DNA from 3 places in the Neobacillus sp. 114 genome. Region 2 is predicted to be linked to each of the others. Evidence: riboswitches for the same ligand, from Rfam matches in the RefSeq annotation. Region 2 holds a riboswitch; each other region holds the start of a gene.
What was found. A riboswitch is a leader RNA that binds a small molecule or an ion and turns the genes downstream of it on or off. The one in region 2 is predicted to bind glycine.
Positions count from the first base shown of each region.

Region 1 (7,636 bases), 600 kb from region 2:
ACTTTCAACGATCCGCCCGGCAGACGGAAACGAAACAGCCGCAGCATGGAAGCTTGCAATAGAAAGTACACAAGAACCGACAGCGCTCATCCTTTCCCGTCAAGATTTGCCAACAATCATTGATGCTGAAACAGCCTATGAAGGTGTTAAAAAGGGAGCCTATGTTGTTTCCAAATCGAAAAATATGGATGGACTTTTACTCGCATCCGGTTCAGAGGTAACGCTTGCCATTGAGGCGCAAAAGGCACTTGAAAAAGAGGGAATTCGTGTTTCTGTGGTAAGCATGCCAAGCTGGGATCGCTTTGAAAAGCAATCGCAGGAATATAAAGAAAGTGTGCTCCCAAAAAATATTCCCGTGCGGCTTGCAATTGAAATGGGTGCTTCCTTGGGCTGGCATAAATACGTTGGTGATTGCGGAAGCGTCATTGCTGCAGACCAATTCGGCGCTTCAGCACCTTCCGAGAGAATAATGGAGGAATATGGATTTACCGTTAAGAATATTGTTTCCCAGTTTAAAGCGCTTCTATAAGGTTCTATGAACAATTTGGATAAGGGCAGACTTCAAGCTTTTGAATCTGCCCTTTTTATGGAGGGTTTTGCATGAAAAAGATAGCGGTATTAACGAGCGGCGGGGATGCACCAGGAATGAACACAGCGATTCGTGCTGTTGTTCGCAGAGGGATACACAAGGGATTAGATGTATTTGGGGTGGTAAATGGTTACAAGGGCTTGATTGAGGGCGATTTCACTCCAATGAGCTTAGGAAGTGTAGGGGATATTATTCATCGGGGAGGCACCATCTTAAAAACATCCAGGTGTGAGGAATTCAAGGACACAATCGTACAGCAGCAGGCTATTCAAATATTAAGAGAAAACGAGATTGAGGGATTAATTGTCATCGGCGGGGATGGTTCTTTCAGGGGTGCAAGAAAATTAACAGAGTTAGGCTTCCCGACGGTCGGTATTCCGGGCTCGATTGACAATGATATTGCAGGGACAGACTATTCGATTGGATTCGATACGGCCGTAAATACAGCTGTTCAAGCAATCGATAAAATTCGCGATACAGCATTTTCCCATGAACGTACTTATGTCATTGAGGTGATGGGCCGAGGTGCCGGGGATATTGCCTTATGGGCAGGTGTGTGCGGCGGGGCGGAGTCCATCATTATCCCAGAAGCCGACTATGATTTGGAAGATGTGATTGATCGGATCAAGCAGGGGCACCAGCGCGGAAAGAGACACAGTATTATTGTAGTGGCAGAAGGTGTTGGCAAAGGGCTGCAAATGGGAAAAGAGATTCAAGAAAAAACAGGATTTGAAACAAAGGTTACCATACTTGGGCATATTCAAAGAGGGGGTTCTCCAAGCGCCTATGATCGAATGATGAGCAGCCAAATGGGAGCACTAGCCGTTGATTTGCTCATGGAGGGGAAGAAAGGTGTCATGGTTGGTGTGAAAAGTGGGCAGCTAACCTTTACTACCTTTGTGGAAGTGGAAAAAGGCCGGCACACAATCGATCTTTCCATTTACGAGTTAGCTAGAAGCCTTTCTATTTAAGGAAAATATCCATCTTCAAAATTATGAATAGGAGAGTGGCCACAATGGAAAAAAAATATTGCATTCATTGCAGAGCGCTTTATTCAAAAGTATCGATCTGCAGTATATGCGGAAAAAGTGAATTTCAGGAAATAAAAATTTTAATCCACCACCAAGAACAATCGAATCAAAAAAAAATCCTGGCTGAAAACTCTATATCTTGTAACCTAGCATAATCCCCCTCTCATTATGCAGGGGGATTACGCTAACCACTACAATTATACTTCTACCTTTTTTTCTTGATCACTAACATTTTGGATTGTTTCGATAAATTTCTGCATCGTATTTGTCAAGAATGAATCTGCCCGGCGAATAAAAACCGTTGTGATTTTGGAGTATTTTTCGGGAATATGATAGATTCGAACGACCCCATCTGCCTCCAAGAGACTAACCGTAGATTTTGGGATAATCGTAATACCTAAACCGGCTATTACACTGCCCAAAATCGTCTCCCATGTGCCAAATTCCATGATTTTTGCATTGATTCTTCCTTCATCGCGGACCCAGCCCTCCAATTTTGAACGGTAGCTGCACCCTTGTTTGAAAACAAGGAGCGGCTTGTTTTTTAATTCCTCAAAAGGAATCTCTTCCTTGTTGGAGATTAAAACCAATTCCTCTTCAAAGACTTCATATTGAGCAATTTGTGGATGATTAAAATTTCCTGTTACAAACGCTCCGTCCAGTTTATAGCTGAGAATATCCTCGACAAGATCCTCTGTTACACCGCTTACAAGAGACAAGTCAATATTGGGATATTTCTTGTGATAGGCAGAAAGAATCAGTGGAAGTTTGTATAATGTCTCAACAGTGCCTATTTCAAGGGTACCAACGGGGTTATCCGAGTCTTGAACCACTTTTAACATCTCATCGACCATGGAAATAATTTTTTGAGCATAAAACAATAGTTTTTTTCCTTCCGAATTTATAACCATCCCGCGGCTTGAGCGGTGAAATAACTCGGTTTGAAGTTCTTCCTCCAGCTGCCTGACCCTTACGGTTACATAGGATTGAACATAATTTAGGCTTTTGGCGGCCTTTGAAATGCTACCGAACTCAGCTACCTTTTGAAAAATCCGCAAATCCTTAATTTCCATGGCTATTCCCCCGTATCAATCTGTTATTCCTAACCACATTGCTAATAGAGATAATATTTCTAATAGAGATAGATAGTATCTCTTTTAATCATTTTACATGATGGCAGAAAGGTCGTAAGATATTATTAAAGAATTAAGAAAATTTAAATTATTAAAAAGGAGAGCAGAAACGATGAGCAAAAAAGACTTTGATGTAATTGTTGTTGGCGCAGGATCGATGGGAATGGCGGCAGGTTATTACCTGGCCAAACAAGGTGTAAAAACATTATTGGTAGATGCATTTGATCCGCCTCATACAAATGGCAGCCATCACGGTGACACACGGATTATCCGCCATGCTTATGGTGAAGGACGTGAGTATGTACCGTTTGCATTAAGAGCCCAGGAGTTATGGTATGAACTTGAGAGAGAAACACATCATAAGATTTTTACCAAAACCGGTGTTTTAGTATTTGGCCCTAAAGGTGAATCTGACTTCGTTGCTGAAACGATAGAAGCCGCAAATATTCATGGATTGGATGTTGATCTACTAGAAGGCGATGAAATTCATCAGCGCTGGCCGGGTGTAACCGTCCCTGAAAATTTTAACGCTATTTACGAAAAGAACTCCGGTGTCTTGTTTAGTGAAAATTGCATCCGCGCTTACCGGGAACTAGCCGAAGCGCATGGTGCCAAAGTGTTAACGCATACACGGGTTGAGGATTTTGAGATTTCCGAGGACTCTGTCAAAATCCAAACAGAATTTGGTTCCTTTACAGGCAGTAAGTTAATCTTGAGCATGGGAGCTTGGAACAGCAAGCTTCTATCAAAGTTAAATATTGATATTCCATTACAGCCATACCGCCAAGTTGTAGGATTCTTCGAATGCGAAGAGTCCCAGTATAGCAATACCCATGGATTCCCGGCGTTCATGGTTGAAGTACCGACAGGCATCTATTACGGGTTCCCAAGCTTCAGCGGCTGCGGTTTGAAAATAGGATACCATACTTTTGGTCAAAAAATCGACCCAGATACAATTAATCGTGAATTTGGGATCTATACTGAGGATGAAGGAAATATTCGCAGATTCCTAGAAGAATACATGCCTGGTGCTACTGGAAGCCTTAAAAGAGGGGCAGTTTGCATGTACACCAAAACACCTGATGAGCATTTTGTGATTGATTTGCATCCACAGTATTCCAATGTCGCAATCGCAGCGGGATTCTCCGGCCATGGATTTAAATTCTCAAGTGTCGTTGGAGAAACGCTGAGCCAATTAGTGACAACCGGCAAAACGGAACATGATATTTCTCTCTTCTCTATCAATCGCCCTGCATTAAAACAGAAAGCAAAGATCTAATAGATTATTAAATTGCCAATATACTAGAACGATTAAAAAAATAATAAATTTAGAGGTGCAAAAATGAGCGAAAAAACATTAACACAAAGCCAATTATCTTATTTAGATGCAAAACCGGGCATTCAATTAATTAAAGCAGGAACCTATAAATTAAATGAATTAAGCGTATTGCGGGGAACACCTGAGTTAAAGGGGCAAATCCTTGATGTGCCGGTTACAGATAAAAAACAAGTATTAACAATGGGTTACTATGCACTCCAGCCTTCGGTTGATTATTCTGCAGAATTTACTTTTATTGAAATCAAAGTTGTTACCAAAGGCAAAATGGTTGTCCGCGATGTAGAAGGAAATAAATATGTGGCAGAAGTCGGGGACGTATTAGTTTTCTCCCCTAATACAACTGTTATTTTCGATGGTGAAAGTGATGGCGAAGTGGTTTACTTCAAAAATGTAGAAGCAAATCCTTCTTATTTGTGATAACCAAACTAATCTAAAAAAAGAATTGACAATTATAAACAGAATGATTATTCTGAAAATAATAAAATTGAATAGAGCGAATGATTGTTGTGGGAGAGTGTAATATCTACATCTACCACCGAAGGAGCAAGTTCCAAAAAAACCCTTGGAACCAATCTCTCAGGTAAAAGAACCATAACAGGACGCACCTCTGGAGAGCGTATTTGAAAATGCCACCAAAGGAGAAAGCTCCATAAATATTGGAGTTTAACTCTCAGGTAAAAGGACAGAGAAGGGATGATTTTACACCCCTTTTCTGTCCTTTTTTGTTTTTTAAAAAACAATGATGGAAAAATGGAGGAAGATCAATGAGCTTACAGCATAACGATTCAACAATTTTTGAAGCAATCGAAAGTGAAAAAAATCGCCAGCTCCATACGTTGGAGTTAATTGCATCAGAAAACTTTGTCAGCCCGGACGTTTTGGAAGCAATGGGAAGTGTGATGACGAACAAGTATGCCGAAGGGTATCCCGGAAAACGTTATTATGGCGGCTGTGAATTTGTAGATGTCGCAGAACAGGCAGCGATTGAAAGGCTGACTAAATTATTTGGCGCCAAATTTGCCAATGTCCAGCCTCACTCCGGTGCACAGGCCAATACAGCTGTTTTTTTCGCCCTGCTTAAACCAGGAGATAAGATTATGGGGATGAATTTATCGCATGGCGGCCATTTAACACACGGGAGTCCAGTGGCAATGTCAGGGAAATGGTTTGATGTCGTTTCTTATGGGGTAAGAGAAGACAATCACTTGATTGATTACGATGAATTGGAGGAGGTTGCCAATAAAGAACAACCAAAACTAATTATTGCCGGCACTAGCGCCTATCCAAGAATCATTGATTTTGCAAGGTTTAGAAAAATAGCCGATCAGGTTGGTGCAAAACTGATGGTTGATATGGCGCATATTGCTGGACTTGTTGCCGCCGGTCTCCATCCTTCTCCGGTGCCGTATGCGGATGTTGTGACCAGCACCACACATAAAACATTGCGCGGTCCGCGAGGCGGCGTCATTTTAACAAACGATGAAGAAATCTTAAAACAAATTAATAAAGCGGTTTTTCCGGGAATTCAGGGCGGTCCGCTCATGCATATCATTGCCGCTAAGGCAGTTGCTTTCAAGGAAGCATTGCAGCCAAGCTTTAAAGAATATGCCAAACAGATTATTGATAATTCTGCTGCGCTTGGAGAGGCATTAAAGCAGGAAGGTGCAGCTCTTGTATCCGGCGGGACTGATAATCATATTGTTCTCCTAGATGTGCGTCCGTGGGATTTAACCGGAAAAGAAGCAGAGAAATTGCTTGAAGAAGTCGGAATTACAGTTAACAAAAACACCATTCCATACGACCCGCAAAGCCCGTTTGTGACAAGTGGAATCCGTATGGGGACTGCAGCATTAACCACACGTGGGATGAAACAAGAAGAAATGGTGCAAATCGCAAAAGTGATCGCAGCCGTTCTTAAGAGCAAAGGGGATTTCGCCGTAATCGAACAGGGAAGAAAGACAACAAAAGCAATTTGCGGGGGATTTCCATTATTTCAACAGCCAATCACTGTTTAAGAAAGGGGTAGCTTAATGGAGTATCAAAGCTGTTTTGACATCATCGGCCCGATTATGGTAGGGCCATCCAGTTCTCATACAGCAGGTGTTGTATCAATCGGGAAATTTGTTTATGAGATGCTTGGAGGATCCCCAAAAAAGGCGGATATAACTTTCTATGATTCGTTCTCTGAAACATACCAGGGACACGGAACAGATAAAGCGCTTCTCGGCGGCCTGCTGGGGATGAATACAGATGATACCAGAATTAGATACGCGGTCGAATTAACCAATCGATACGGGCTTCACTACGAATTTAAATTTGAGAATCGCTGCCCGTATTATGATCATCCAAACACAACGGTTGTCAGGGCCAGACGGGCAGACCTTATTGTTAAAGTAGGCGGTGTATCTTTAGGCGGAGGTTTATCAAAAATCTTTATGATTGATGATGAAAAAGTTGATATTCGATTAAGCACAGATGATGATTTTTCGAAAATTGCCGCAAAATATCGTTCCAATACTTTTTATGAAGCGATGTTGGAGGGTGTATGATGGATTTTCGATCAATGAACGAGCTCATCGAACTTTGTACCCGAGAACGGAAAACTGTTGGCGAAATGATGCTGATGGTGGAAATGGAAAAATCGGGGAGAGACAAAGAGACGATTATCGATATGATGGCAGAGCGGTTAATTAAAATGAAGCATGCAGTTGAGAGCGGCGTAGAAGATGGGTCCCCAGCACCAAGCGGTATCTCTGGCGGTGATGCCGTTAAGATGAGCGAATACGTAAATAACGGGAAGGGTTTATCTGGTCCGTATATTAACGATGCGATGACTTTCTCAATGGCCACGTCGGAAACCAATGCACGGATGGGCGTGATTGTGGCAACGCCAACGGCAGGGGCCGCCGGTATTTTACCCGGGGTATTATTTTCTCTTCGCAAGAATGACGGTACCTCCTATCGGGATTTAGTCATGGGTTTGTTTACCGCAAGTGCACTCGGATATGTGATTGCCAACCGTTCCTTTATCTCTGGAGCGGCCGGAGGATGCCAAGCGGAGGTCGGTTCGGCCACAGCAATGGCGGCCGGGGCGATTGCTGAATTAAAGGGCGGGACACCAGAGCAGGTGGTGAACGCCACGGCGCTCGCGATGAAATCCCTTTTAGGATTAGTATGTGACCCGGTTGCTGGTCTCGTCGAAGTTCCATGTATCAAGCGGAACGTAATCGGTACCTCGATTGCCTTTTCAGCAGCTGACCTGTCGCTTGCCGGGATTGAAAGCCGAATTCCATGTGATGAAGTCATTGAGGCAATGTACAAAATAGGCAAGGAAATGCCGCGCACGCTTCGGGAAACAGCGCTCGGCGGCCTGGCCATGACGGACACAGGAATGAAATTGAAAGATCGGTTACTTTGCAGAAACACATAAGACGGAGGGGCTCAGATGAGTACAGATACAGTATTAAAACGGACACCGCTTTTTGAAACATATAAAAAGTACGGCGCAAAAGTGATAGATTTTGGAGGATGGGAACTGCCGGTT
Region 1 is NZ_CP126144.1:549,445-557,080, forward strand. It holds gene tkt (transketolase) at 1-529, shown strand, start outside; gene pfkA (6-phosphofructokinase) at 601-1,560, shown strand; gene QNN06_RS02650 (LysR family transcriptional regulator) at 1,818-2,693, opposite strand; gene solA (N-methyl-L-tryptophan oxidase) at 2,866-4,032, shown strand; gene QNN06_RS02660 (hypothetical protein) at 4,096-4,509, shown strand; glycine riboswitch at 4,590-4,694, shown strand; glycine riboswitch at 4,698-4,780, shown strand; gene glyA (serine hydroxymethyltransferase) at 4,857-6,107, shown strand; gene QNN06_RS02670 (serine dehydratase beta chain) at 6,123-6,641, shown strand; gene sdaAA (L-serine ammonia-lyase, iron-sulfur-dependent, subunit alpha) at 6,641-7,522, shown strand; gene gcvT (glycine cleavage system aminomethyltransferase GcvT) at 7,538-7,636, shown strand, end outside.
Region 1: linked by a shared signal. The riboswitch ahead of glyA (serine hydroxymethyltransferase) and the one ahead of QNN06_RS30970 (amino acid permease) in region 2 are both predicted to bind glycine.

Region 2 (7,636 bases):
AGGAGGAAGAAAAATGAGCACGATCGCTTTAGAAAATGTGAACACCATCAAAACCCTTAATAATATCGCGGAAAGAGGGCTAAACGTATTCAATAAGAACGGCTTTCTGGTTGACAACGGCAGTGAAAACCCTGATGCCATCCTTGTTCGCAGCTTTAATATGCACTCATTAGAATTCGGTGAAAATTTAAAGGCAATCGCAAGAGCAGGAGCAGGTGTCAACAATATTCCCGTCGATAGATGTACAGAGCAAGGTATTGTTGTGTTCAATACCCCTGGAGCAAATGCCAACGCTGTAAAAGAAATGGTCCTAACCTCATTAATAGCTTCATCCCGTAACCTTTTTGCTGGTGTAGCTTGGACTAAGTCGTTAGATGGTGAAGGCCAACAAATTCCAAAGCTTGTCGAAGCAGGCAAGAAGCAATTTGTCGGAAAAGAAATTAAAGGGAAAACATTGGGTGTCATTGGTTTAGGAGCGATAGGTGCACTTGTGGCGAATGATGCGCTGGATTTAGATATGGATGTCATCGGATTTGATCCATTTATCTCTGTCGATACCGCTTGGAATTTGTCCCGCAACGTACAGCGGGCAATGACAATTGAACAGTTATTTGCAGAATCTGACTATATCACTGTTCACGTACCGCTAACAGATGACACAAGAGGTATGTTTAACCAAGCGACCTTCAGTATTATGAAGCCTAGTGTTCATATTTTAAACTTCTCCCGTGGTGAACTTGTCAATGAAACAGACATGGCCGCCGCTCTCGAAAGCGGAAAGGTTGGGAAGTATGTTACCGATTTCCCGAATGAAAATGTGCTCAAAATGAAAAATACCGTTCCAATTCCGCACCTAGGCGCCTCCACAAATGAATCAGAGGAAAATTGTGCGATCATGGCAGCTCGGCAGGTAAAGGAATTTTTAGAAACAGGAAATATCAAAAACTCAGTGAATTTCCCAAACACCAGTCTTCCTTATACTGGTAAGCGGCGCGTGGCGGCATTCCACCAGAATGTTCCTAACATGGTCGGACAGATTACATCTGCAATATCCAGCTATCATTTAAACATTGCTGATATGGTCAACAGAAGCCGTGGGGGTTATGCGTATACAATTATTGACATTGATAATAAAGTAAATGGCGATGTTATTCCAGGTTTAGAGGAAAAAGTAAAACAAATTCCTGGAATGGTGACAGCTCGGATTATTTAATAAGGAAAATTAAGTTAACATGAAAATGGAGCCTGGTTTCAATACCGGCTCCATTTCTTTTACCCAATTGGATTCTATGCTGATAATTTTAGTTTTTTCTCTTTTTTCCCTCTATAGGAATACAAAGCAAATAATAGAATAAACCATAGTGGTGTCAACAATAGGGCCGGACGGGTAGCGTCGGCGAACAGCATGATGATGAGAATCGCCGCAAACAAGGTTAGGACCGCATAATTAACAAATGGTGTAAATGGCGCTTTAAATTTTGATTTTGCCTGTAAGTCCGGACGAGTTTTCTTATACCTTACATGACAAATCAGAATGACGCCCCAAACCCAAATAAAACAAATGGCACTAATGGTTGTCACAATTCCAAAAGCCTGCTCCGGAATAAGTTTGCTTAAGAGCGCTCCACCTGTCAGGACAAGAGTTGAAATCAATAGCGCGTTACTTGGCACATGATTTTTATTCAGTCTTGCAAAATTGGCTGGTCCCTGGCTATTATTGCTTAAATTATATAAAATCCGGCTTGTTGAAAACATCCCACTGTTACAAGCAGAAGCGGCTGAAGTTAAAACGACAAAATTAATAATTCCTGCGGCAATCGGAATCCCGACTAAACTAAACGTTTTGACAAACGGACTTTCAGCGGCATTCAGTTCCGTCCATGGATTAATACATAGAAGAACGATCAATGCGCCAACGTAGAAAAATAAAATCCGTAAAGGAATTTTATTAATGGCCGATGGGATGTTTTTTTCCGGATTGGCTGTTTCCGCTGCCGATACACCCACTAATTCCACACCAACGAATGCAAAAACGACCATTTGGAATGAAAGCAAGAAGCCTGTCATTCCATTTGGAAAAAGGCCTCCATGTTCCCAAAGATTTTTAATAGAGACCGCCCCTGCATCTGTCTTGAATCCCATTACTAGCAAAATGACCCCCATTCCGATTAAGGCGAGAATGGTAATTACCTTTATTAAGGCAAACCAGAACTCCAATTCCCCAAAAAGCTTTACCGTTAATAGATTGAGGCCCAATAAGACGACCAAACAGACAATTGCAGGCATCCACTGCGGGATATCAAACCAATATCGTACATATACACCAACAGCAATCACATCAGCCATAGCGGTCATAATCCAGCAAAACCAATAGGTCCATCCCGTTACAAACGCAACTCGCGGTCCAAGATAATCTTCGGCTATGTCAGTAAAAGACTGATAGCCAGCCTTAGACAACAGGAGTTCCCCTAGCGCCCTCATCACAAAGAAACAGGCAATACCTACGATTAAATAAGCAAAGATAATGGATGGGCCAGCCAGTTGGATGGCTTTACCCGACCCCAGGAATAATCCGGTACCAATGGTGCCGCCAATTGCGATAAGTTGAACGTGCCGATTTGCTAAATTCCTCTTTAATTCTTGCTGTGCCAACCTTGACTCCCCCTTAAAATTTAAAAAACCCAATAAAAAAAGAGATTGGATGTCCTCCAATCTCTTAGGTCTAAGAATAACAAATAATACTTATTATGCTGACAATTGTCAGCATGACAAATATATATTCAATACTCTTCTGTCCTTTTGCCTGAGATTGTGAACCCTTCGGCGCCGCGGAATCCGCGGTCTCTCCAGAAGCTGCTCCTGCTATAGTGTGATCCATAGCAATCATAGCTTGCTAATTATTAAGTTTTTTAGATAATATTGTTGAATAATTTTTAATTTTAGTAGTATTAAAATACTTTGTCAACAAAAAATGACTCTTAAATATTTCATTGACTCTCTGAATTTAACTTAATCCCCCGAGGTAAGGATTTGAATTCGTTTTCATAAAGGGACAATAGACAGCCCCAGAACATAAAAAGTATGTTATAATAATTGTCGAAATACGTAGATTTGTCCATAAGGGAACAGAATATATAAACGGGAAGGAACGTGAAAGAATGAGTAACGGAATTTTCAAAATCCCAACACCTACAAATGAACCTGGCAATACTTATGCTCCAGGTACAAAAGAACGGGAAACATTAAAAGCAGAATTAACACGCCAATCTAGTATCGTAATCGATATTCCTGTGATTATTAATGGCGAAAATATAAAGACTGATACAGTGAAGCAAGTGGTTATGCCACATGATCATCAACATGTTTTAGCAAACTATTCGCAAGCCGGAGAAAAAGAGCTGCGTGATGCTGTTGAAGCTGCGATGGCTGCGAAAGAAGCATGGGCTAATATGGCTTGGGAACACCGCGCCGCTATTTTCTTAAAAGCAGCTGATTTAATCTCTGGTCCATACCGTGATGTAATGAATGCTGCGACGATGTTAGGACAGTCCAAAACAGTTATTCAAGCTGAAATTGATTCTGCACAAGAATTAGTAGACTTCCTACGTTTTGGCGTTGATTATGCAAATCAAGTTTATCAGATTCAGCCAAGCAGCATGAAGAATGTTTGGAATCGTACTGATTACCGTCCATTAGATGGATTTGTATTGGCGATTTCTCCATTTAACTTCACAGCCATTGGCGGAAACCTGCCAGCAGCTCCTGCTATGATGGGGAACGTAGTCGTTTGGAAACCAGCAACAACTTCAATCCTAGCAAACTACTATTTTATGCGTATTTTAGAAGAAGCAGGATTACCAAAAGGGGTCATCAATTTCGTACCTTCTCGTGGTTCACAAGTATCAGAAGTTGTATTAACAGACCCTCGTATGTCTGGGTTCCATTTTACTGGATCTACAAGTACGTTCCAAACGATTTGGAAAACAGTAGGAGAAAATATTGCAAGCTATAAATCATATCCTCGTTTAATTGGGGAAACTGGCGGTAAAGACTTCGTATTTGCTCATGAAACTGCACAAGCAGACAAAGTTGTAGCTAACCTTGTTCGTGGTGCGTTTGAATACCAAGGACAAAAATGTTCAGCAGCTTCTCGTGCATATATTCCAGCAAGTATGTGGGAAGAAGTAAAAGCCGGTTTAGTGGAAGAAGCTGCAAAGCTTAAAGTTGGGGATGTCCGCGACTTTAGAAACTTCATGGGTGCAGTTATTGATAAAGCTGCTTTTGATTCTATTACTAGCTATATCGACTATGCTGCAGCTTCTGAAGAGGCAGAAATTATTGCTGGCGGTACTTATGATGATTCTGTTGGATATTTCGTTCAACCGACCATCATTGTGACTACAAATCCAAACTTCAAGACCATGGTGGAAGAAATCTTTGGACCAGTCTTAACAATCTATGTATATGAAAATGATAAATTAGAAGAAACATTGGAGGCAGTTGATACAGCTTCTATGTATGCCTTAACAGGTTCGATCTTTGCCCAAGATCGCGGGGCCATTCTTCATTTAGAAAATCGCTTATCTGGCGCAGCTGGTAACTTCTATATCAATGACAAACCAACTGGTGCGATGATTAATCAACAGCCATTTGGCGGTTCTCGTGGATCTGGTACAAACGATAAAGCAGGTTCTGTATTTAACATGATTCGTTGGACAAGTCCTCGTGTCATCAAAGAAAACTTTGCACCAACTGCAGAAGTTGTCTATCCATTTATGGATGCAGAATAATAGATAATGTAAAAAAGAGGTTGAAATGTTTGGTTTCAACCTCTTTTTTATTTTCTAGCCGACACCAATGCCTTTATACTCCCCATTATTAACGATTTGAAATAAAATACCTTTTCCCATCCGCATAAACAATTGTTTTCATCCCAAACTTCGACACTTTTTACTATTATCAAGCAATAAGTGAAAAGGGCTTTACACAATTGAAAAACGTATTCGGTTCAGGCAACAACACTATTGATATTAAATAAAAAACCCTATCCAATCATATTTGGGTAGGGTTTTTATTCCAAAAAAAGAGGTCTAACCTTTATTTTTTATATCCTAGGTTCGGAATTCCATTCCAGCGTTCGCTTAAATAGCGTACAACCATTTTTGGTTCTCTTGCACGGGTAAAGATACCTTTTTTGTTACCTTGGACACGCATAATACCAAACTTTGTTTGGAAATCGGCGAAGTTCCATAATTGTTCCCCGACAAAGTTAGGGATTTCATCAAATACCTTGCTGTTCATGCGGTAATAATCTTCTTGGTATTCTTCACTGAATGGCTCGCCAAGTGCACTATGGAATCCAGCTACCGTATCAGCACCATATTCGGTGTACATAATTGGCTTATCTGGGTATTTTTCTTGCCATTCCAGCAGCTCTTCGCGAGTCTTTTCTTCAGCCGTCTTCAAGTCGCCATGTTGTACATACCAGCCATAGTAGCGGTTTAAGGCAATCACATCAACCAAGTCTGTACATTTGTCAGTCTTTGGCGTTGCCATCATGATGCCGACATACGTACATGGACGCTTTTGTGGGTCTAATTCGCGAGCCAGATTAAATAACGGTTCAAAATACTCATAAGAACCTTTTGAATAAGTGGCTGCCTCATTGGCAATCGACCACATAACGACACAGGCATGATTTTTATCGCGGTCGATCAGCTCGCGGATAACCTGTTGATGAGCCTCAGCAGTCCTCAACTTTTCCCAAGTATCGTCTTCAAAATCGCCTTTTTCTAAAATCGATACGTCAAAAGTGAAGGATAACATTAATCCAACTGCCGGTGTTTCGTCAATCACGACAATTCCTTCACGGTCGCAAAGGCGCATCATTTCTTCCGAATATGGATAATGCGATGTCCGGAAAGAGTTGGCACCCATGGCTTTCATCAAGTTAATATCGTGCACGTTATAGACTTCGTCAAGTCCACGGCCGCGGACATGCGTATCTTCATGCTTGCCAAAGCCTTTGAAGTAGAATGGTTCGCCATTGATTAAGAACTTGCCGCCCTTTACTTCTATCTTACGGACACCAAACTGTTCTTCATAGACATCTTCTACTTCGCCATTGTTGAGCCCTTCGACTTTAGCTCTATAGAGATAGGCATTGAGCGGCTGCCATAAATGAACGTTCTCAATTACCGCATTTACATCGGTTCCGGAAGCTTGGGCAATAGTAATGCCTTGTTCATCAAGAATAGTAACCCGCACTTCATCGAAATTTCCGCCAGTTTTAACCGAAACTTGTACTTCTGCTTTGTTGGCAGCTAAATCAACATTCGGGACAATCGTAATATCTTCAATATAATTCACAGGAGTTGAGTAAATTTTGACAGGACGGTGCAGCCCTGCATAGTTAAAAAAGTCAAAGTTTTCATCGACTTTACGGATGATTTTTCCATTTTCATCTGTCTTTTCACTATAATTTCCTACTGGCAATGCCGTATAATCCAACAGATTGCTTACTCGAACAGTTAAACGGTTCGCCCCAGGAACTAAGAATTCATTAATCTCAGCTTCAAATGGAGTAAAACCGCCTTTATGTTGGGCAACAAGTTTGCCATTCACATACACCCATGCTTCATGGGTAGCAGAGCCAAATCGCAATACTAATCTTTCGTCACGCAATGCTTTAGCAACGGTAAATTCTCTTTCATACCATACATACCCGCTATGCTGGCGAATTTCAGCTGATACTGCTTGATCGTTAAAAGAAGCCGGAACTGCCATGGACTCACCTGTTGGCAGCGGTTGGTTTACATCTACTTCTTTTACTTCATCATCAATCATAAATTTCCAAACACCGCTTAAATCCATGACCACGCGGCTATCCGTAGAAATTGGATATAACATGTTCCTTCTCCTCCATTCATATACAGGAAAATTTCCCTCATACCAAATTATTTACTAATAGATAATTAAAATTCATTTTAGATAACCCCGACTATGTAAGGGCTTTAATTTGATTATAATAAATTACCCCAATTGATAATCGTAATATTTTTACTATACTAGTAATTATTTTGCGTTTTTTTATTTTCCAATGTACATTAAATTGGGAAGGTGATTTTTTGTGGGAACTATGAACTATCAAAATTTCATAAAAATTAGCCACGTACTTCATTCGATTACCAAAATAGATATTCGTTTATATGACCAAGATGGAAAGTCGATATTCCAATTAATCAACCATTCTATTCCATCCGTTTTGGTCCATCCAGACAAGGAGATTGATCATATCCATGACATCCTGCATAGGAACGAAGCCAATCGCTACTATCACTATATCAGTCCATACGGTCTTGAGTATATTGCTGCCGGAATATGGAGAAGCCAATCTTTTTATGGAAGCATTCTAATCGGTCCTTTGATTTCGAGTATAACGGTTATCGATCGGATCAAAGATATTATTTCAAAAAACAATCTCCCGATTGGCGAACGCAAGCAATTGGAACAATTCTATCAATCCTTGACGATTTTAAATGATACAGAATATAAAGATGTCGGGGAACTGTTGGTTCATCTTGGTGTTCATGACTTTACGCATTCGCAGCAGATTCCTTCAGATACACTTATACCA
Region 2 is NZ_CP126144.1:6,348,271-6,355,906, forward strand. It holds gene QNN06_RS30965 (phosphoglycerate dehydrogenase) at 14-1,213, shown strand; gene QNN06_RS30970 (amino acid permease) at 1,288-2,652, opposite strand; glycine riboswitch at 2,782-2,860, opposite strand; gene pruA (L-glutamate gamma-semialdehyde dehydrogenase) at 3,159-4,790, shown strand; gene uidA (beta-glucuronidase) at 5,098-6,909, opposite strand; gene QNN06_RS30985 (helix-turn-helix transcriptional regulator) at 7,139-7,636, shown strand, end outside.

Region 3 (7,636 bases), 1.5 Mb from region 2:
AAGAAACTTATGAATTTCCTGCTGCTGCATGTGATTCTCCTTTTTTCATATTTTGTGCAAATTCAATCATTGATGATAAATTCTCCATTTTAATCCGCATTTCCCCTTCAGAGCAGGAGTCGCCAAAGATATCCATTATATGATCTTCAATATTTCCGAATTCTAGTTTTGTTAGAATATCATCAAGTTCTCCGATGACTTTTTCAAATAAATCAATCTTTTCGTATAAAAGTTTTAAAATATGCTCTTCCACCGTATTTTTGATGGCAAAATTATAAATCATGACATCCTTTTCCTGACCGAGGCGGTGAATCCTTCCGATGCGTTGCTCCAGTCTCATCGGGTTCCACGGCAGATCAAAATTGATAATGTGGTTGCAAAATTGCAGGTTAATCCCTTCCCCGCCCGCTTCAGTAGCAATCAACACCTGGGCATGCTTTTGGAACAACTCGCGCATCCAGTCCTTTTTCCCGCGTTTAAAACCGCCTCGGAAAGGAACGGAGGAAATTCCGTGCTGCTTTAAGTACCACTGTAAATATAATTGGGTAGCCCGGTATTCCGTGAAAATAATCACTTTATCATTTATTTTCTGAATTAATTCAAGGGCTTTTACTGCCTTGGAATTTTGCTCGACAGTCTCCACTTTTTTAATTAAAAAGTTGATTTGTTCTTGATAGGCCTGCGTGGGGTTTTCCTTTTTAAGAAGCATGTTTTTTAAGGTATAGAAAACGGCCTCTCGGCTTGAGCATGCTTCACGCTGCAAAGTCATCACAGAAAAACTGCTCGTTTGAACCCAGTCTCCCTCATTTTTAAGCTCTAAGATGGAGTCATACAGGTCGCGTTCCGATTTTGTAAATTCAATCGGTATCGTCTCCACATGCCGTTTCGTCCATTCGATTCCTGTATCGGCACGACGGTTGCGGATCATGACTTTATTGACTAGCTCTTTTAGATGCTGGTCATCATTTAAGGAACGGGAATCTCGTTTATATTTTTCGTAAAAGACAGTTTCATTCCCTAAGTGACCAGGCTTTAATAGGGATACGAGGTTAAAAATCTCCTCAATCCTATTTTGAATAGGTGTTGCCGTCAGCAATAAACAAAACTTCTTTTTTAAGTTTTGAACAAATTCGTAGTTTTTTGTTTTATTATTTTTTAATTTATGGGCTTCATCGATAATGATGAGGTCATAGTCTTGCTTGTAAATAATCTCCCGATGCGGATTTCGTTTCGCCGTATCGATGGAGGAAACAACGACATCACATTGTTCCCAAACATAGCTTTTTCTTTGAGTGACAGCCGGTATATAAAATTTGCTATTTAATTCCTGTGCCCACTGGGTGACTAAGGAGGCGGGAACAAGAATTAACACTTTTTTCACTAATCCGCGAATCATGTATTCTTTTAAAATTAACCCAGCTTCGATAGTCTTTCCGAGACCCACTTCATCCGCAAGGATGGCCTTTCCGTTCATGTTTTCAACCACCTGCTTGGCCGTTTCAAGCTGATGGGGGAGAGGCGTCAAATTTGGCAGATGCTTTGGAGCCTGCAGACCTTCGAATTCCGGGACCACCAAATGATTTTCAATATCGATGGCCAATTTAAAAAGCTCCCAATTTCCCCAGGGTCCATCATGATCAATTTTATGTAAAAAATCATCCTGCCAGGAGGAATCAAATTCAATTTCGACATTCATCCTTTTCAGCTCCTTTTTAAGATAAATTATTATTGCCCGATATGTTGTTTTAATGGTAGGATGATAATAGCTTTGAAAGTTTTAAATATTTAAATAAGGTAATCTATTTTTTAAGTATAATTAGTATGACCAAATTGGAAAATAATATTATAAGTGCGAATGAAAACAAGGGGAGAGACTACTTTTTGTAGCGCCGAAGGAGCAAGCAGCTTATGTGAATCTCTCAGGCAAAAGAACTCTTGTTGGACGCAGCTCTGGAGAGTGCTGGATGATACCAGCCACCAAAGGGGACAGCCGATTTAGGTAAACTTTCAGGTGCAAGGACAGAGACCTTCTTTACTGTTAAAGGGAGGTTTCTGTCCTTTTTTGCACCTTTTTGTTGTATTTAGGAAAACGACAAGGAGTTTTCCTATTTTTGTTAATTGGCAATAATTCATTTTTACAAATAATGAACATGTAGTAAATGAAGGGGGATTTATGATGACGGAATTAAAACGCACTCCGCTGTTTGAAGTTTACAAGGAATACGGGGGAAAAACCATCGATTTTGGCGGCTGGGAGTTGCCTGTCCAGTTTTCAAGCATCAAGGATGAGCATGAAGCTGTCCGCACGAAAGCCGGTTTATTCGATGTGTCCCATATGGGCGAAGTTGAGGTAAAGGGCCCAGACAGCCTCAATTATTTACAAAAATTGATGACAAATGACATTTCAAAAGTGAAAGACGGCGGGGCGCAATATACCGCGATGTGCTATGAAAACGGCGGAACTATTGACGACCTGCTTGTTTACAAGGTTGAAGACAATCATTATTTGCTAGTTGTCAACGCATCGAATATTGAAAAGGACTACAACTGGCTGGAGAAGCACCTTGAAGGAAATGTAACAATCGAAAACCTGTCTGAAACAATGGCACAGCTTGCGCTTCAAGGCCCTCTTGCAGAAAAGGTATTACAGAAGCTAGCTCCACAGACGGATTTAAGCCAAATCGGCTTTTTTAAATTCCAGCAGGAAGTTGTTTTAAATGGGAAAAAAGCACTTGTATCTAGAACTGGTTATACAGGGGAAGACGGCTTTGAAGTATATTGTGATGCTGGTGATGTCGTCGAAATCTGGACAGCCATTCTGGAAGCCGGAAAAGACGAGGGAGTTATTCCTTGCGGCCTAGGTGCGCGCGACACACTTCGTTTTGAAGCAAACTTAGCGCTTTACGGCCAGGAATTATCACCGGAAATTTCCCCGCTTGAGGCAGGAATTGGCTTTGCGGTGAAATTGAATAAAGAGGCTGATTTTATTGGAAAAGAAGCTCTATTGAAACAAAAGGAAGCGGGTTTGTCCCGGAAGCTTGTTGGGATCGAGATGGTTGACCGGGGAATTCCGCGCCACGGCTATCCAGTTTACAAAGGGGAAGCGCTAATTGGTGAAGTTACCACCGGTACACAGTCCCCAACCTTAAAGAAAAACATCGGTCTTGCCCTCATTTCTTCCGAACATGCAGGACTTGATACCGAAGTGGAAGTTGAAATTCGCGGCAAACGTTTAAAAGCGAAAGTGGTTCCTACACCTTTTTATAAAAGAGAAAAGAAATAGCAGAAGGGAGCAAGGTTTATGAAACATCGCTATTTACCCATGACTGAACAAGATAAGCAGGCAATGCTGGAGACAATTGGAGTTTCCACTGTCGATGAACTATTCAGTGATATTCCTGAAAAGGTCCGATTTAAAGGTGAATACAATATTAAACCGGCAAAATCTGAAACAGCTTTGATGAAGGAACTTTTTCAGTTAGCAAGCCGGAATGCTGATTTAAAATCGAATGTGTCTTTCTTAGGTGCCGGAGTTTATGACCACTATATGCCGGTTATCGTTGACCATGTCATCTCAAGATCGGAGTTCTACACAGCCTATACACCTTACCAACCGGAGATCTCCCAAGGGGAACTGCAGGCGATTTTTGAATTCCAAACAATGATTTGTGAATTAACAGGAATGGATGTGGCCAACTCCTCGATGTATGACGGTGGTACTGCACTTGCTGAAGCAGCAATGCTAAGTGCTGGTCACACTAAACGGAAAACCATCCTGGTTTCCAGTGCTGTTCACCCTGAATCCCGTGAGGTTCTGGAAACTTACGCAAAGGGTCAATACCTTGATGTGATTGAGGTTCCTGTGAAGGATGGAATTACTGATATTGAAGCCCTAAAAGGATTGGTAAATGCTGACGTAGCCGCAGTTGTCGTTCAATATCCAAACTTTTTAGGCCGAATTGAACCTTTAAAAGAGCTTGAAGAGATTATTCACGAAAATAAAGCAATGTTTGTTGTTTCAAGCAATCCATTATCACTTGGAATTTTGACACCTCCAGGAAAATTTGGTGCAGATATTGTTGTCGGCGATGCCCAGCCGTTTGGAATCCCGACTGCCTTTGGAGGTCCGCACTGTGGCTATTTTGCGGTTACGACCAAGCTAATGCGTAAAGTTCCCGGACGTCTTGTCGGCCAGACAACAGATGACCAAGGCCGCCGCGGTTTTGTTTTAACACTGCAGGCACGTGAGCAGCATATCCGCCGTGATAAGGCGACTTCTAATATTTGCTCAAACCAAGCATTGAATGCCCTTGCTGCATCTGTTGCGATGACTGCCCTTGGAAAAAAAGGTGTCCGCGAAATAGCAGCAGCCAATTTACAAAAGGCTAATTATGCAAAAATTGCCTTTAAAGTAGCAGGGTTTGAAGTGGTTAATGATGGTCACTCCTTTAACGAGTTTGTTGTCAATTTAAATAAACCGGTAAAAGAGGTTAATCAGCAGCTGCTCCAAAAAGGAATCATAGGCGGTTATGATTTGGGCCGTGACTATCCTGTGCTTGCGGGCCATATGCTCATTTGCGTGACAGAGCAAAGAACGAAGGAAGAGATCGATACATTAGTGAAAGAATTGGGGGATTTGCATGCATAATCAAGACCAGAAGCTGATTTTTGAAGTTAGTACACCAGGCCGGGTCGGATACAGCCTTCCGGAAATGGATGTTCCTGAAGCAGATGTTGCTGCGCTCCTTCCAGAAGGATATTTAAGGGAAGAGGAGCCGCTGCTCCCTGAGGTTTCTGAACTGGATATCATGCGCCATTATACGTCCCTCTCCAGACGGAATCACGGTGTAGACTCCGGTTTTTATCCATTAGGTTCTTGTACGATGAAATACAATCCTAAGATTAATGAGAATGTAGCCCGCTACAACGGGTTTGCGCATATTCACCCGCTCCAGGATGAAAGTTCCGTTCAAGGTGCGCTTGAGCTTTTATATGACCTTCAGCAGCATTTAAAAGAAATTACCGGAATGGATGAAGTGACCTTACAGCCGGCAGCAGGTGCCCACGGAGAATGGACCGGATTGATGATGATTCGCGCATACCATGAAGCAAATGGCGACCTAAAACGGACTAAGGTTATCGTACCTGATTCCGCTCATGGTACAAACCCAGCTTCTGCTACAGTAGCAGGTCTTGAGACGGTTACAGTAAAGTCGAATGAAGATGGTCTTGTAGACTTAGAAGACTTAAGAAGAGTGGTGGGGGAGGATACAGCAGCATTAATGCTGACTAACCCAAATACGCTTGGCCTTTTTGAAGAAAACATTGTCGAAATTGCTGAAATCGTCCATGAAGCTGGCGGTAAGGTTTATTACGACGGGGCAAACCTAAACGCAGTTCTATCAAAAGCCCGCCCGGGTGATATGGGCTTTGACGTAGTCCACTTGAATCTTCATAAAACGTTTACTGGCCCGCACGGAGGCGGCGGTCCAGGTTCCGGTCCTGTCGGTGTGAAGGCAGATTTAATTCCGTTCCTGCCAAGACCGGTTATTGCCAAACGAGGCGACGAGTATGTCCTGGATTATGATCGTCCGCAATCAATTGGCCGCGTTAAGCCATACTACGGAAACTTTGGCATTAACGTCCGCGCATATACCTATATTCGGTCTATGGGACCAGACGGCTTAAAAGCAGTGACTGAATATGCTGTTTTAAATGCTAACTATATGATGAGAAGATTGGCGGAGTATTATGATCTGCCGTTTGACAGACATTGTAAGCATGAGTTTGTATTAAGCGGAAGGCGCCAGAAGAAATTGGGCGTCCGTACATTGGATATTGCGAAGCGACTGCTTGATTTCGGCTTCCATCCGCCAACCATTTACTTCCCATTAAATGTGGAAGAATGTATCATGATTGAGCCGACAGAAACAGAATCTAAGGAAACGTTAGATTCCTTTATCGACATCATGATCCAAATCGCCAAGGAAGCGGAGGAAAATCCGGAAATAGTCCAGGAGGCTCCGCACACAACCGTGGTAGGCCGCTTAGATGAAACTACAGCTGCGCGTAAGCCAGTTTTACGATATCAGAATGCATAAAAAGATAAACAGGCTCTGGATTGCTCCAGAGCTTGTTTTTGTTAGGGCTTTTTATTAAAGTTGCCAATAGATTGGGGAGATTCGCCAATAGACGTGGAGAATTCGCCAATAGACTTGTCAAATACGCCAATAGAACGTATTGGTGGCCCATTTTTTAATAAAAATCAATATAAAAGGCCCCAGAAAAGTTCTGGAGCCCATTAATTACGATTATTTTTTGGCTTTCACTTTACCAGACCACTTTTTGAACCCGCCTTGAAGTTGGGTTAGATCCTTGTAGCCTTTTTTGTGTAAAAATTGAGCTGCACGAGCACTGCGCATGCCACTTTGGCAATATAAATAAACAGGCATGTCCGGTCTAATTTCTTTCATGCGCATTCTAATTTGTGACATTGGAATATTTCGTGCTCCTAAAATATGTCCGCCTTCAAATTCATTTGGTTCACGAACATCAATCAGCTGTGCCTTTCTGTATCCTGTACGGAATTCCTCTTCTGTTACTGTTTTTACAATCCTTTTTTGATAAAAAAAAGTAAAAACAGAGTAGATGATAACCGCTACGACAATGATTAATAAAACATAAAGTGAATTCAACTTCTATTTGCCCCCTTCAAGCTTGTTGCACTAGTATTTATTATATAAGTCATTTTCTTAAAGATAAAGAAGAATGGACAAAAATCTTCTTAAAAAATTATACCAAAAACATCTCATTTTGAAATTCCCCCTCATTTTGATAGACTAAGAAAGGAAATTATAAATAAACGAGGTTTTTCTATGGAAAAAGAAATATGGTGGTTTATCGATTCTGGCAATAGTTCTCCTGCTTTTAATATGGCATTGGATGAAGCTTTGTTAGATTGGCACAGCGAGGGGAAGATTCCACCGGTGATCCGATTTTACGGCTGGAACCCGCCGACGCTGTCCGTTGGGTACTTTCAAAAGGTTGAAAAAGAAATTGATATGGAAGCAGTAAAAACACACGGGCTTGGATTTGTAAGAAGACCAACTGGAGGCAGAGGGGTTCTCCATGAGCATGAACTGACATACAGCGTCATTGTTTCAGAGGAGCACCCAGCAATGCCAAAAACAGTTACTGAGGCTTATCGTGTTATTTCTGAAGGGATTTTAAAAGGATTTCATCAACTGGGACTAGAAGCATATTTTGCTGTTCCGAAAACAGTTGAGGAACGGGATGCCTTAAAAAATCCTAGGTCCGCGGTTTGCTTTGATGCCCCCAGCTGGTATGAGTTGGTGGTGGAAGGGCGCAAGGTCGCAGGAAGTGCGCAAACACGGCAGAAGGGTGTCATTCTCCAGCATGGATCGATCCTTTTGGACCTGGATGAAGACAAGCTTTTTAGCTTATTCAAATACCCGAATGACCGGGTGAAGGAGCGGATGAAAAAAGCTTTCAAGGATAAGGCTGTTGCCATTAATGCGATCAGTCCGCGAAGGATTGCTCTCGATGAGGCTAAGGAAGCTTTTTATAAAGGATTTGCAGAAGGTTTAAATATTGAGCTTGAATCCTATCAGTTGAC
Region 3 is NZ_CP126144.1:4,810,925-4,818,560, reverse strand. It holds gene QNN06_RS23595 (YqhG family protein) at 1-30, opposite strand, end outside; gene QNN06_RS23590 (DEAD/DEAH box helicase) at 8-1,696, opposite strand; glycine riboswitch at 1,856-1,945, shown strand; glycine riboswitch at 1,949-2,025, shown strand; gene gcvT (glycine cleavage system aminomethyltransferase GcvT) at 2,177-3,283, shown strand; gene gcvPA (aminomethyl-transferring glycine dehydrogenase subunit GcvPA) at 3,302-4,648, shown strand; gene gcvPB (aminomethyl-transferring glycine dehydrogenase subunit GcvPB) at 4,641-6,101, shown strand; gene QNN06_RS23570 (rhodanese-like domain-containing protein) at 6,312-6,695, opposite strand; gene QNN06_RS23565 (lipoate--protein ligase family protein) at 6,876-7,636, shown strand, end outside.
Region 3: linked by a shared signal. The riboswitch ahead of gcvT (glycine cleavage system aminomethyltransferase GcvT) and the one ahead of QNN06_RS30970 (amino acid permease) in region 2 are both predicted to bind glycine.